2 regions of the Sphingomonas sp. Ell38C01 genome follow, and region 1 is predicted to be linked to the other one. Evidence: predicted binding sites of a transcription regulator. Region 1 holds the regulator's gene; the other holds the start of a gene.
The links. Region 1 encodes LexA, which represses DNA repair genes until DNA is damaged. Its sites were predicted from a motif close to GTTCCNCNCTTGTTCT; they were not measured.
Positions count from the first base shown of each region.

Region 1 (7,638 bases):
AGGCGATCGACCTTGCCGACATGGCGCGGCGCGCGGCGGGCCTGCTGACGGTGCGCGCGAGCGATGCCGGCGTGACGATCGAGCGCCCTGCTCCCGGCGAGCATGTCGCCGCCACCGGTGAGTTCCGGCGCGCGCTGCAGGTGTTGGTCAATCTGATCGGCAATGCGGTCCGCTATGCGCCCGAGGGGTCGCGCGTCCATGTCGTCGCGGAGCGGGACGGCGACCGGGCGGTGGTGATCGTCGCGGATCACGGCAAGGGCATCGCGCCCGAGGACCACGACCGCGTGTTCGAGAAGTTCGCGCGGGTCGATCCGGCGGAGCAGGGCGGAAGTGGCCTCGGCCTCTATATCGCGCGGCGGCTGGCGCGCGCGATGGGTGGGGAACTGAGCCTCGACAGCGCGCCGGGCGAGGGCGCGCGATTCGTATTCACGCTGCCGGCGGGGTGAGACGAGAGGCTTTTGAGAACGGAGGACGGTAGGAAGGGGGCCGTAATGCCCGATATTACCGCCTCAACGACGCGGCATCCGCCGCGCGATCAGAACCAGCAGCAAGCCGACCACCGCGAGCCCCGCGCCGCGATCCGCCCATGGACGCTGGTCGAGCATGAAGCTCGACTGGGGCCAGTGGACGTAACCAAGCCCCTGGCCGATCCACAACAGCCCTATCAGCGCCGCAAGGACGCCGAGGATCATCAGGATCGGCCGGAGTTTCATCGCCTCAGCGCGCGCCGATGGCGACGTAATCGCGCTCGGTCGGGCCGGTGTAGAGCTGGCGGGGCCGTCCGATCTTCTGGTCCGGATCGGTAATCATCTCGTTCCACTGTGCGACCCAGCCGACGGTGCGCGCCAGCGCGAACAGCGCGGTGAACATGCTGGTGGGGAAGCCGATCGCGGACAGGATGACGCCCGAATAGAAATCGACGTTCGGGAACAGCTTCTTCTCGACGAAATACGGATCGTTGAGCGCCATTTCCTCGAGCTTGAGCGCCACGTCGAACACCGGATTGGAGACGTTCAGCGCCTCGAACACCTCGCGCACGGTCTTCTGCATGACGGTCGCGCGCGGATCGTAGTTCTTGTAGACGCGGTGGCCGAAGCCCATCAGGCGGAACGGATCGTTCTTGTCCTTGGCGCGCGCGATGAACTCGGGGATGCGGTCGACCGAACCGATCTCGTGGAGCATGTTGAGCGCGGCCTCGTTCGCGCCGCCATGCGCGGGTCCCCACAGGCAGGCGATGCCCGCCGCGATGCACGCGAACGGGTTCGCGCCCGATGAGCCCGCGAGGCGGACCGTCGAGGTCGACGCGTTCTGTTCGTGATCGGCGTGGAGGATGAAGATCCGGTCCATCGCCTTCTCGACGACGGGGTTCACGACATAGGGCTCGGCGGGGACGCCGAACGTCATGCGCAGGAAATTGCCGGTGTAGCTCAGCGAGTTGTCCGGATAGACGAACGGCTGGCCGACGCTATACTTGTACGCCATCGCCGCGATCGTCGGCATCTTGGCGATCAGCCGATGCGACGCGATCATCCGCTGCGTCGGATCGTGAATGTCGGTCGAGTCGTGATAGAAGGCGCTGAGCGCGCCGACGACGCCGCACATGATCGCCATCGGATGCGCATCGCGCCGGAACCCGCGGAAGAACTGCGCCAGCTGCTCGTGGAGCATCGTGTGGCGCGTGATCGTGCCGGTGAAGGCGTCGAGATCGTCCTTGCCCGGCAGCTCGCCGTTGAGCAGCAGGTAGGCGACCTCCATGAAGCTCGACTGTTCGGCCAGCTGCCCGATCGGATAGCCGCGGTGGAGCAGCACGCCCTTGTCGCCGTCGATATAGGTCAGGTTCGACTGGCACGACGCGGTCGAGGTGAAGCCGGGATCGTAGGTGAACGCGTCGGTCTGCGCATACAGCTTGCGGATGTCGACCACGTCGGGGCCGACGCTGCCGGACATGACCGGATATTCGAATTCCTTGCCCGCGATCGCGAATTTTGCGGTGTCGGTCATGGTCTCAGTCCTCTCGGTCAGGCGGTGTGGTCCGCAATCCGTGCCAGGCTCTCGTCGCGCCCGAGCAGGTCGAGGACGTCGAAGATTCCGGGCGACGTCTTGCGTCCGGTGAGTGCGACGCGGAGCGGCTGCGCGACCTGGCCGAGCTTGACACCCGCCGTCTCGGCCACGCGGCGTACCGCGTCTTCGAGCGTCTCCGTATCCCAGTTGTGCACTGCGTCAAGAGCGGCGTGCAGCTGCGCCAGCAGCGCGGGCGCCTCGCCCGCGAGAAGCGGTGCCGCGGCGTCGTCGATCGCGAGCGGGCGGTTGGCGAACAGGAATGCGCTGCCATCCGCCAGTTCGTTCAGGTTCGCGGCGCGCGGCTTGAGCGACGGCATCGCGCGGACCAGCAGGTCGCGGCGGGTATCGTCATGAGCGAATTCGAGACGTTCGGCGACCAGATCGGCAAGCCGGGCGTCGCTCGCCTCGCGAATATAATGACCGTTGAGGTTCTCGAGCTTCTTCAAATCGAACCGCGACGGGCTCTTGCCGACATGCGCGAGATCGAACCATTCTATCGCCTGCTCGCGGCTGATGATCTCGTCGTCGCCATGCCCCCAGCCGAGGCGGAGGAGATAATTGTCGAGCGCCTCGGGCAGGATGCCGAGCTCGTCGCGATAGGTCTCCACCCCGACCGCGCCGTGGCGCTTCGAGAGCTTGCCGCCGTCCGAACCGTGAATCATCGGGATATGCGCGTAGACCGGCTCGGGCCACGCATTGGCGCGGTAGATCGGCAGCTGGCGGAACGCATTGTTGAGATGGTCGTCGCCGCGGATGACGTGGGTGACGCCCATGTCGTGGTCATCGACCACCACCGCGAGCATGTAGGTGGGCGTACCATCCGAGCGGAGCAGGACGAGGTCGTCGAGCTCGCCGTTCTGGACGGTGACGCTGCCCTGCACCTTGTCGTCGATCGTCGTTGCGCCCTCGGTCGGGGCCTTGAGGCGCACCACGAACGGCTGGTCGGCGAGGCCGTCGGTGCGGTCGCGCCAGGGCGAGCGGATGCGGAGCGGCGTCTTCGCCGCCTGTGCCTCGGCGCGCATCGCGTCGATCTCGGCCGGGGTCAGCCAGCAGCGATAGGCATGGCCGGCGGCGACCATCTGGTGCGCCACCTCCGCATGCCGCGCGGCGCGTTCGAACTGATAGACCTCCTCGCCGTCCCAATCGAGTCCGAGCCAGCGCATCGACGACAGGATCGCGTCGATCGCGGGCTGGGTGGAGCGCGCGCGATCGGTATCCTCGATCCGCAGCAGGAACTTGCCGCCATGCGCCCGTGCGAACAGCAGGTTGAACAGCGCCGTCCGCGCGCCGCCGATGTGGAGGAACCCGGTGGGCGAGGGCGCGAAACGCGTGACGATGCTCTCGCCCGCAACGGTCGCGGTATCGGTGGTTGCGCTCAAGCGCACATGCTCCCAAAGTTGAGGACAGTCTGGAAAATCTGATGGCCGGTTCAGCCGCCGACGCCCCTAGCATGCGCACCCGGCCGCTTCAAATCGCGGGAGCCCGGCGCGTGCGCGACGCGCTGGAGTGCTGGCTGGAGGCTGAGCGGGACCATCTGCTGCTGTGGGTGCCGGTGATGCTGGGGGCCGGCGTCGCGGCGTGGTTCGTGTTGCCGGTGCGGAACCAGTGGATCGCGGCGATGTTGGCGGCGACTGCGATCGCGGCGCTGGCGCTCGCGATCGGGCGTGGTGGACGGGCCGGGCGCGCGGTCGCGGTCGCGGCGGTGCTGGTCGCGTGCGGGATGGCGTCGATCTGGTGGCGGGCCGAGCGGTTGGCCGGGCCCGTCCTGGGTCGGCCGGCAATCGTGCGGTTCGAAGCGAAGGTGGAGCGGGTCGACCTGCTGCCGGCGCGCGAATTGGTGCGGGTGCGGCTTGCGCCGGTGCGGGTGATCGCGGAGGAGGCGCGCGACACGGTGGCGCTGCCGCCGCACCTGCGCGTCAACATCGCGGAGGCCGATGCGCCGGAGGGGCTTGCGCCGGGGATGACGCTGCGGCTGGGCGCGCGACTGATGCCGCCGCCCGGTGCCGCAGTGCCGGGGGCGTACGACTATTCGCGCGCGGCGTGGTTCGACTCGATCGGCGCGACCGGGCGCGCACATGCGCCGGTCGAGATGATCGCGGGTCAGGCGTCGCAGCCCGGGGTTCGCCAGCGCCTGTCGCGGCATATCCATGCGAGACTGCCCGGCAGCGAGGGCGGGGTCGCGTCCGCGCTGGCGACCGGCGACGTGGGTGCGATCGCGGAGGCCGATGCCGAGGCGATGCGCCGCGCGGGGCTCGCGCACCTGTTGTCGGTCAGCGGGCTGCACATCACCGCAGTTGTCGGGATGACGATGCTGCTGGCGTTGCGGTTGCTGGCGTTGAGCCCGTGGCTGGCACTGCACTGGCGGCTGCCGCTGGTCGCGGCGGGTGCGGGCGCGGGCGCAGCGATCGGCTATACGCTGCTGACCGGGAGCGAAGTCCCGACGATCCGGTCGTGCGTCGCAGCGCTGATGGTGCTCGCCGCACTGGCGGCGGGGCGCGAGGCGGTGACGCTGCGGCTGGTCGCAGTCGGCGCGCTGGTGGTGATCGTGGCTTGGCCGGAGAGCGTGATGGGGGCGAGCTTCCAGCTGTCCTTCGCCGCGGTGACCGCGATCGTGGCGCTGCACGAGCATCCGCGGGTGCGGGCGTGGTTCGCGGCGGACGGGGCGGGGTGGCTGGAACGCGCAGCCCGGGGGCTCGCGTCGCTGCTAGTGACCGGGGTGGTCGTCGAGCTGGCGCTGATGCCGATCGCGGTGTTTCATTTCCACAAGGCGGGGGTCTATGGCGCGCTCGCCAATATCGTCGCGATCCCGCTGACGACCTTCGTCGTGATGCCGCTGGAGGCGATCGCGTTGCTGCTGGATATCGGCGGACTGGGCGCACCGCTGTGGTGGATGGCGGGCAAGGCGCTGTCGCTGCTGCTGTGGATCGCTCGGAGCGTCGCCGCGGCGCCGGGATCGGTGACCGCGCTGCCCGCGATGCCGGCGGGCGCGTTCGCGGCGATGCTGGCGGGCGGACTGTGGATCGCGCTGTGGCGGACACGCTGGCGGCGGCTGGGCGCGGTGCCGGTCGCGATCGGCGCGGTCTGGGTGCTGGCGACCCCCGCGCCCGACCTGCTCGTGACCGGCGACGGGCGTCATGTCGCAGTGCGGACCGCGGGAGGATCGGTGGCGCTGCTCCGCGACCGGGCGGGCGACTATATGCGCGACGTTCTCGCGGTGAACGGCGGGGTCGACGGCGAACCGCTGTTACTGTCGGAGCAGGGGAACGCGCGGTGCAGCCGCGACCTGTGCCTCGCGACTCGAACGGTGGCCGGACGGCGCTGGCGCATCCTCGCGACCCGCAGCCTCTATCTCGTCCCGGCCGCGGAGCTGATCGCGGCGTGCGCGAGCGCGGATGTCGTCGTCAGCGAACGCCGGCTGCCCTATGCTTGCAAGCCGCGCTGGCTGAGGCTCGATCGCCCGGTGCTGGCCCGGACGGGCGGGATCGCCACGACATTCGCGACCGGGCACATCGCGACGACGCGCGTGCCCGGCGACGATCACCCTTGGGCACAGGCGCTCAATCGTAGCGGCGCAGGATTCCCGAAAGCTTACCCTGGACGCGGACCTGCGCGGGGGCATAGCGCTGCGGATCATAGGCGCGGTTCGCGGGATCGAGCCGGACCATCGCACCCTCGCGACGGAAATATTTGAGCGTCGCCTCGCTGTCTTCAATCAGCGCGACCACGATCTCGCCGTCGCGTGCAACCTCCTGCCGCCGGATCAGCGCGTAGTCACCGTCGAGAATTCCCGCCTCGACCATCGAATCGCCCGACACTTCCAGCGCATAATGCTCGCCAGACCCGAGCAGCGCCGCGGGCACCGCGAGCATCGACGATCCCTCGAACGCCTCGATCGGGACACCCGCCGCGATGCGGCCGTGGAGCGGGATCTCGATCACGTCGTTGGCGGGTTCGGGGGCGGGCTTCACGTTGCCGCCCCGCTTCGCCTCGGGCTTTTTCGCCTCGACGCGCTCGGGCATCTTGAGCACTTCGAGCGCCCGCGCGCGATTGGGCAGGCGGCGGAGGAAGCCGCGCTCCTCGAGCGCGCTGATAAGGCGATGGACCCCGGATTTTGACTTGAGGTCGAGCGCGTCCTTCATCTCCTCGAACGAGGGCGAAACGCCGCTTTCGGTCAGCGAGTCGTTGATGAAGCAGATCAGCTCATGCTGTTTCTTGGTAAGCATCGCGGTCCTCCGCTGGCGAACAGACGGCGAACCTTTACGGAACACAATGGTTGTCGTCAAGCGATGTCGAGGATTTCCGCCGATTCGCCCGCCATCGCCGCAGGGGCGTGCGGCGCGCGGATGACGAGGCAGTTCGCACGGGCGAGCGTGGCGAGCATCGAACTGTCTTGGATCGCCGCGACGAACACTTTGCCGTCCCGTAGCTGCGCGCGCATGTAGTCGGTGCGCGGGCCATTCGCGGGCAGGTCTTCGCCGAGCGACACCAGACGCGGGCGGGGCAGCGCTTCGCGCGCACCGGCGAGTGCGGCGACGACGGGCTTCACGAACAGCAGCGCCGTCACGAAGGCCGACACCGGATTGCCGGGCAGCCCCAGGACCTGCATCGCCCCGCGCCGCCCCGCGAGCATCGGCTTGCCGGGCCGCAGCGCGATCCGCCAGAAATCGATGACGCCGCCCGCCGCCTCGAGCGCAGGACGGACGAGATCGTGATCGCCGACCGACGCGCCGCCGGTGGTGACGAGCAGATCGGCATCGACCTCGACGAAGGCGCGGGTGAGAGTGTCGAGCCGATCGGGCAGAATGCCGAGATCGACGATCTCGACCGGCAGGTCGGCGAGCAGCGCGCGGAGCAGCAACCGGTTCGATTCGGGAAGCTGGACGCCGCTTGCGGCGATGGACGGGTCGACGAGTTCGTCCCCGGTCGCGACGATCGCGACGCGGACCCTGCGATGCACCGCGATCGCCGTCGCCCCGCCGGTGGCGACCAGTGCGAGGCGGGCGGGGGTGAGGCGCTGCCCGGCCTCGACGAGGGTATCTTCCGCGAGGAAGTCCAGTCCGCGGCGGCGGGTGTTGCGGCCGTGCGCGAGCGGCCCTTCGCCGACCAGTGCGACGTGGTCGGCGTCGCGCTCGACTTCCTCCTGGATCATCACCGTGTCGGTGCCCGCAGGCATCGCGGCCCCGGTGAAGATGCGGACGGCCTCGCCAGCCGCTGCGATGCCGGCGAACGGTCGACCGGCGGCGCTTTCGCCCACGACGTGCCATGGCCCCGGCATGTCAGCGAAGCGGATCGCATAGCCGTCCATTGCGGACAGGTCGGCGGCGGGCTGGGTCCGCGTCGCGCGGACCGGCCCGGCGGCCCAGCGCCCGATCGCGTCGATCGGGGCGACGTGTTCGACGTCGACCGCGTGGGCCGAGCCAATGAGCCGGCGCTGCGCTTCGTCCACGGGAAGCAGCGGCGTGCTCACGCCTGCCAGTCGCCCGACCGGCCGCCGCGCTTGGCGACGACGCGGATGCCCTCGATCGTCATGCGATTGTCGAGCGCTTTCGCCATGTCGTAGATCGTCAGCAGTGCGGC
Region 1 covers NZ_JBUYVA010000001.1:2,489,846-2,497,483, reverse strand. The annotation lists gene ACV7NO_RS11730 (sensor histidine kinase) at 1-446, shown strand, start outside; gene ACV7NO_RS11725 (hypothetical protein) at 510-713, opposite strand; gene ACV7NO_RS11720 (citrate synthase) at 718-2,001, opposite strand; gene gltX (glutamate--tRNA ligase) at 2,019-3,440, opposite strand; partial or broken gene ACV7NO_RS11710 (ComEC/Rec2 family competence protein) at 3,512-5,608, shown strand; gene lexA (transcriptional repressor LexA) at 5,619-6,284, opposite strand; gene ACV7NO_RS11700 (molybdopterin molybdotransferase MoeA) at 6,341-7,528, opposite strand; gene moaC (cyclic pyranopterin monophosphate synthase MoaC) at 7,525-7,638, opposite strand, start outside.

Region 2 (7,638 bases), 160 kb from region 1:
CCATCACGCGCGCCCGGTCCACGTTTCTCGACTTCGCTCGAAACGAACGGGGGGGCGAGGATCGTATCCCACTCGCTCTCCATCACGCAGACCGGGCGCATCGTGACGCCGTGCGCGCGCGCGTCGCGGACGATCTGGGCGGGGGCGTAGAAGCCCATCGGTTGCGCGTTGAGCAGCGCGGCGCAGAAGACGTCGGGGTGGTGGCACTTCATCCAGGACGAGGCGTAGGCGATCTTGGCGAAGCTGGCGGCGTGGCTTTCGGGAAAGCCGTAGCTGCCGAACCCCTCGATCTGCTTGACGAGGCGCTCCGCGAACTCCTGCGTGATGCCGTTGGCGAGCATTCCCGCGATCAGCTTGTCGCGGAAGATGCCGACGCCGCCGGTCGCCTTGAAGGTGGCCATCGCGCGGCGCAGATTGTCCGCCTCTCCGGGTGTGAAGCCGGCGCCGATGATCGCGACCTGCATCGCCTGTTCCTGGAACAGCGGAACGCCGAGCGTCTTCTTCAGCACCTTTTCCAGTTCGGGGCTGGGATATTCGACCGCGGCGCGGTTCTCGCGGCGTTTCAGATAGGGGTGGACCATGTCGCCCTGGATCGGGCCGGGGCGGACGATCGCGACCTGGATCGCGATGTCGTAGAAGCAGGTGGGCTTCATCCGCGGGAGCATCGACATCTGCGCGCGGCTCTCGATCTGGAACACGCCGAGCGTATCGGCACGCGCCATCATCGCGAAGGTCGCGTCGTCCTCGGCCTGGAGGATGGGGGCGTCCATCGTGATCGCGAGGCCCTTGTGCGCCTCCAGCAGCTCGAACGCGCGGCGCATGCAGCCGAGCATGCCGAGCCCGAGGATGTCGACCTTCATGAAGCCGAGTTCCTCGATATCGAGCTTCTCCCATTCGACGACGCGGCGGTCGATCATCGCGGCGGGCTCGATGGGCACCAGATCGTGGAGCGCATCGCGCGTCAGGACGAAGCCGCCGGGATGCTGCGACAGATGGCGCGGGGTGCCGTTGAGCTGTGCCGCGAGATCGAGCGTCAGCGCGAGGCGCGGCTCGTCCTTGTCGAGGTTGAGCGCGGCGACGTGCGCGTCGGGGACGCGCTCGCTCGACCAGCCCCAGACCTGGCCCGCGAGCGCGGCGGTAACGTCCTCGCTGAGCCCCATCACCTTGCCGACCTCGCGCACCGCGCCGCGGGTGCGGAAGCGGCTGACGACCGCGGTGAGCGCGGCGTGATCGTGGCCGTAGGTCTCGTAGATCCACTGGATCACTTCCTCGCGGCGCTCATGTTCGAAATCGATGTCGATGTCGGGGGGCTCGTGGCGCTCCTCCGAGACGAAGCGTTCGAACAGCAGCTGGTGCTCGACCGGATCGATCGAGGTGATGCCGAGCACGAAGCAGATCACCGAATTGGCCGCCGATCCGCGCCCCTGGCACAAGATGCCGACCGAGCGCGCGAAGCTGACGATCGAGTTCACGGTGAGGAAATAGGGCGCGTAGTCCATCTTCCCCACAAGCGCGAGTTCGTGCTCGAGCAGCTCGGCATAGGCTGTCGGCACCGGGCCGACGAAGCGGCGGGCGAGCGCGTCGCGGGCGAGCTTTTCGAGCGCCTGCAGGGGCGTGCGACGGTTCATCACGCGCTCGTCGGGATATTGATAGTCGAGGGAGCGCAAGGAGAAGCGGCAGCGCTCGACGATCGCCTCCACCGCCGCGAGCGCGCGCGGGTGGTGGCGGAAGCGGCGCGCCATCTCGTGCGCGGCGTGGAGGTGGCGGCCGGCGTGCCGCTCGCGGCGCAGACCGAGGTCGTCGATCGTGCATTTCTCGCGGATCGCGGTGACGACGTCCTGGAGCATGCGGCGCCCGGGTTCGTGGAACAGCACGTCGCCGGTCGCGAGCGACGTCAGGCCGTGCGCGTCGGCGGCGGCTTCGGTGTCGGCTAGGCGCGCGGCGTCGCCGGGGCGGCGGTGGTGGGTGAGGCAGACATGGCCTCGCCCCGAGCCCTGCCCCGCGAAGACGTCCGCCATCCAGCGCAGCGCGTTCGGGTCCGCACCGTCGCGGTCGGGGACGAGCGCGGCGACGAGGCCGTCGGCATGGGCGGCGACGTCCTCCCAGTGGAGAAAGCACCGGCCCTTCTCGCCGCGTTGCGGATCGGCGCGCGCCTTGCCGAGCGTGAGCAGGCGGGTGAGGCGGCTCCACGCGGCGCGGTCCTCGGGCCAGACGAGGAGGGACGTGCCGCAGGCGAGGTCGAGGCGGCAGCCCGCGATCATGCGGACCGGGCGGATGTCGCGCGTCACCTGCTCCGCGGCGACGAGGCTGCGCACGACGCCTGCGACCGAGTTGCGGTCGCAGATGCCGAGCGCGGGGAGGCCGAGTGCGGCGGCGGCGAGGAACAGGTCCTCGGGCGAGGACGCGCCGCGGAGGAACGAGAAGTGGGTGGTGACCTGGAGTTCGCTGTAGGTCATCGGGCTACCTTGATCCTCCCCTGCAAAGGGAGGTGTCGCGAAGCGACGGAGGGGTATCGCGCGTGGCGATGGTGCGCCCGGACCGGACCGGGGAATACCCCTCCGTCAGGCTTCGCCTGCCACCTCCCCTTGCAGGGGACGAACTGAGATACCTTCATCCGAAGCTTCCGTGGATGAACCATGCCAGGTCGCCCGTCTCGGCGCGGACGCCGTCGCCGCGACGGAAGAGCCAGAAGCGGTGGCCCGCCTCGTCCTCGACCTGGAAATAGTCGCGTACCGCGTGGCGCTCGCTGCCGCGCTTCCACCATTCGCCCTCGATCCGCTCGGGGCCGTCGGCGCGGACCACGACGTGGCGATCGCCGCGCCAGGTGAAGCGGCGCGGGGGCAGGTCGGGCAGTTCGGCGACGACATGGTCGAGCGGCTCGGGACGGCGGAGCAGGCGGACCGGGCGCGGCCAGCGTGGATGCCACGGGTGGTCCGCGCCGCGCCGGTCGAGCCGGCGGATGTCGTCGGGCCGGAGCGTGGGGGCGTCGCGTGCCGGGGGATCGAGCGGGGCGGTGGTGGCGGTGGAGCGTTCGGGGACGTCGCTCTCGACCGGGGTGGCGCGCCAGAGCCGTGCCGTGCCGACGCGGTTGGCGAGCGTGTCGATCAGCGGCGCGAGATCGGCGGTGCGCTCGACAAGGTCGTCGTCGAAGGGTTGCGCGTCGAGCGGATCGGAACGGCGGACGTGGAGCGCGAGCGCCTCGATCCCGAAACCGGGGTCGATCGTGTCGATCCGGCGCACGAGGAGGCGCAGCATGTGCGTCGGATCGCGGGTGGCGCGGGCGAGACCGATGCGCAAAACCTGCCGGTGGTCGTCGACGCGCGTCGCGACGAAGGCGAGCATCCGCGCGCCGAGGCCCGCCTTGGCAAGGTCGATCGCGAGGCGTGCGACGAGCGGGGCGAGCCAGTGCGCGATCGCCTCTGCGGTGGCGATGGGCTCGGCGAAGCGCTGCTCGACCGCGATCCGCTCGGGGGGGATGACCGGGACGAGCGGTTCGGGCGCGCGGCCGAGCGCCTGGTCGAGACGCAGCGCGACCTGCGTGCCGAACCGGCGGATCAGCGGCGCGCGGGGCATCGCGGCGAGATCGCCGATCGTATCGACACCGAGGCGTGCGAGGAGGTCGATCGCGGTCGGATCGAGGCGGAGCGCGGCGGTGGGGAGCGGGGCGAGGGTTTCGGTATTCCGGGTGGGGGGGATGTGAAGGGTGTTGGTGATCGGTCGAGGGCTCCACCCCGGCGAAGGCCGAGGCCCAGTCGCAATGACCGTCGTTTTCAGGTCAGCCCTGTCCTTGCCGTTGTTGCGCGACTGGGCCCCGGCCTTCGCCGGGGTAGTGCGTTGGCGTCGAGCCTGCGTTTCGGGGACGTGGGACACGAACCGCGCGATCGCCCAGGCGGCGCCGGCGGTGTCGGCGATCGCGATACGGGCGGTTATGCCGGCGCGGGCGAGGAGGCGTGTGAGCGCGCGCGCCATGCGGGCCTCGCCGCCGTGGAGGTGGGAGACGCCGGTGAGGTCGATCAGCAGGCCGTCGGTGCCGTCGATCGCGACGATCGGGCTCCAGCGGCGGGCGAGCAGGGTGGCGAGCGCGGCGAGGTCGGCAGCGTCGCCGGCTGGATCGGCGTCGCGGACGACGAGCGCGGGGACGCTGGCGCGTGCCTGCGTCAACGCCATGCCGGGGACGATGCCGAGCGCGCGCGCCTCGGGCGAGGCGCCGACGATCTCGACGCGGCTGCCCGTCTTGTGGACGGTGACGAGCGCCCCGACCGCAGGCGGGGGAAGCGCAGGCGCGACGGTTCGAACGGCGCGGCGGACGGTGCCGGGCGCATCCGGTACGAGGCGTGCGCCCTCGTCGGGCGGCATCGGGCGGAAGGGATGCGCGCGTGCGCCGGTGACGGCACCACCATCGTCGCCGGGGAGGCGGGGATAGGCGGTCGCCTCGTCACGGGCCCAGCGGGCGCCGGGACGCCAGCCGCGGGTGCCGAGCGCGAGATCGGCATGCGTCGGCGCGCGCTCAGGCGGCGGCGCGAGTGTCGGCTCTGCCCGCCGGACGCGGTCGATCGACCAGTCGGGCAGGTAGAGCGAGGCGACCCGTTTCATCGCTGGCCTCCACCGTGAGTTCGAAGGGATCGCCGCCGCGCTGGCGGACGCAGGACAGGTGCCAGCGGGGGCGGCCGACGCCGGCGGTCCGCAAGGCGCGCGAGGGCGCGCTGGCGACGCGCCAGCGGGTGAGCGCGGCGGAGGGGACGCCGAGCGGATCGACGCCGTCGCGGGCGTGGCGCTTCATCAGCAGCGCGATCGTGCGGCCCCCTTCCGCGGCCAGCTGGAGCCGGCGGGTGGCGGGCATCGCGACGCGCTTGGCCTCGCCGATCACCGCGCCGAGCCCACGGTGGCGCAGCCCCTCTTCCATGAGGGCCAGGAGCTCGGCATCGTCGGCGGCTTCGGCATAGATCACGCGTTCGGGGGCGAGACCGGACTGGTAGAGGCCGGGCGCGAACAGGTCGCGGCGGCGCACCACCCACAGCACCGGGCCCCACGCACGCGCGGCGACCCCGGCGACGAACAACGTGGCCGAGGCGTCGTCGCCCATTGCGGGGGTGGCGGCGGCCACCTCGTGAAGCGCGTCGAGCCGGAGACCGGCGGCGGCCAATCGCGAATCGAGTGCGTCGATCCCGAACGGGAGCGCCTCGCGCCGACGGTGTCCGTCGCCCTCGATGGCGCGGAGCGTTTCGCGCAGGGTGATGAGGACGCTCGACTGGGGCACGATGGGCACGACTCGGGTTGCGGCTGATCGTTCTTATTTTGTTCTTTATTCTCAGCGAGTCAATCCGGCTCGAACGCTGTGCCGGTCGGACGAACGGTCTTGAAATTATATTTCAATGGCGCGAAAGGAATACCCGAGCGTTCCAACCGACGCCAAGACACTGGAGAGAGACGTGGGAGAGCCGATGCCGGATCCCGTACGCCCGAATTTGCCGCCCCCGAACCTGCCGGCGTTGTCGCTGCACGTGCCGGAGCCGAAGTTCCGCCCGGGCGATACGGTGGACTTCACCGAAGTGCCGATCCCTCCCGCGGGCGAGACGCGCCGCCCCGACACCGCCGACCGCGCCGATACGTTCACCGACCTGGCCTATGGTCTGGTGCGCGTGCTCGACGATGCGGGGCAGGCGGTGGGGCCGTGGGACCCGCGGCTCGATCCCGATATGCTGCGGCGGATGCTGCGCAGCATGGCGCTGGTCCGCGCGTTCGACGAGCGGATGTTCCGCGCGCAGCGGCAGGGCAAGACGAGCTTCTACATGAAGTGCACCGGCGAGGAGGCGGTGTCCGTCGCGGCGGCGCATGCGCTCGATTACGAGGACATGTGCTTCCCGTCCTATCGCCAGCAGGGGCTGCTGATCGCGCGCGGCTGGTCGATGGTCGACATGATGAACCAGATCTATTCGAACCGCGGCGACCGGTTGCAGGGCAAGCAGCTGCCGATCATGTATTCGGTGAAGGAGGCGGGGTTCTTCTCGATCTCCGGCAACCTGACGACGCAATATCCGCAGGCGGTGGGCTGGGCGATGGCCAGCGCGGCGAAGGGCGATACGCGGATCGCGGCGACGTGGTGCGGGGAAGGGTCGACCGCGGAGGGCGACTTCCACTCCGCGCTGACCTTCGCGACGGTGTACCGCGCACCGGTGATCTTCAACGTGGTCAACAACCAGTGGGCGATTTCGAGCTTTTCCGGGTTCGCGGGTGCGGAGGCGACGACGTTCGCGGCGCGTGCGGTGGGGTATGGGATCGCGGGCCTCAGGGTCGACGGGAATGACGCGCTGGCGGTCTATGCCGCGACGATGTGGGCGGCGGAGCGTGCGCGGACCAATCAGGGCCCGACGCTGATCGAGCACTTCACCTATCGTGCCGAGGGGCATTCGACGTCGGACGATCCGGGGCAGTATCGCTCCGCGGGCGAGCCGACCGCGTGGCCGCTGGGGGACCCGGTGCGGCGGCTGAAGGATCACCTGATCGCGATCGGCGAATGGGACGAGGAGCGCCACGCCGCGCAGGACCGCGAGCTGGCCGAACAGGTGAAGGCCGCGCAGAAGGAGGCCGAGAAGAACGGCATCCTGGGGCATGGCCTCCACCAGCCGCTCGATACGCTGTTCGACGGGGTGTTCGAGGAGATGCCTTGGCACCTGCGCGAGCAGCAGGCGCAGATGATGGCGGAAGAGACGGAAAGCGGGCGGCCATGGGATCGGTGATGGCGTTGCGTCCCGCCCACGGAGGCGGGAATCCCGCTTGCGACCATAGCCTGTGCGGCATCTGCACGAGATGGATCCCCGCCTGCGCGGGGATGACGGAGTGTGTGTGGTGAGTGATGTGATCGAAACTCCGGACACCGGCACCACCGAGGCGGAGTCCGCAGACACCGCGCGGATGAACATGATCCAGGCGATCAACTCCGCGATGGACGTGGTGATGGATCGCGATCCGGACGTGATCGTGATGGGCGAGGATGTCGGCTATTTCGGTGGCGTGTTCCGCGCGACCGCGGGGTTGCAGGCGAAATACGGCAAGCGTCGCGTGTTCGACACGCCGATCACCGAATGCGGGATCATCGGCGTCGCGGTGGGGATGGGAGCCTATGGCCTGCGTCCCGTGCCCGAGATCCAGTTCGCGGATTACATCTATCCTGCGCTCGATCAGCTGGTGAGCGAGGCGGCGCGGTTGCGCTATCGTTCCGACGGCGAGTTCACCGCGCCGATCACGGTGCGCTCGCCGTTCGGCGGCGGGATCTTCGGGGGGCAGACGCATTCGCAGTCGCCGGAGGGGATCTTCACGCATGTGTCGGGGCTGAAGACGGTGATTCCGTCGACGCCGTACGACGCAAAGGGGCTGCTGATCTCCGCGATCGAGGACAATGATCCGACGATCTTCTTCGAGCCCAAGCGGATCTACAACGGCCCGTTCAACGGCCATTGGGATCGCCCCGCGGAGAACTGGTCGAAGCATCCCGCGGGCGACGTGCCGACGGGCTATTACAAGATCCCGCTGGGCAAGGCGAACGTCGTCCGCGCGGGCGAGGCGGTGACGATCCTGGCGTACGGAACGATGGTGCATGTGTGCCTGTCGGTGGTCGCGGATGCGGGGATCGATGCCGAG
Region 2 covers NZ_JBUYVA010000001.1:2,649,564-2,657,201, reverse strand. The annotation lists gene ACV7NO_RS12510 (error-prone DNA polymerase) at 1-2,456, opposite strand, end outside; gene ACV7NO_RS12505 (Y-family DNA polymerase) at 2,611-4,593, opposite strand; gene ACV7NO_RS12500 (ImuA family protein) at 4,508-5,266, opposite strand; gene ACV7NO_RS12495 (thiamine pyrophosphate-dependent enzyme) at 5,442-6,737, shown strand; gene ACV7NO_RS12490 (alpha-ketoacid dehydrogenase subunit beta) at 6,913-7,638, shown strand, end outside.
Region 2: the regulator LexA is predicted to act here: its motif matches at 5,287-5,302, upstream of ACV7NO_RS12500 (ImuA family protein).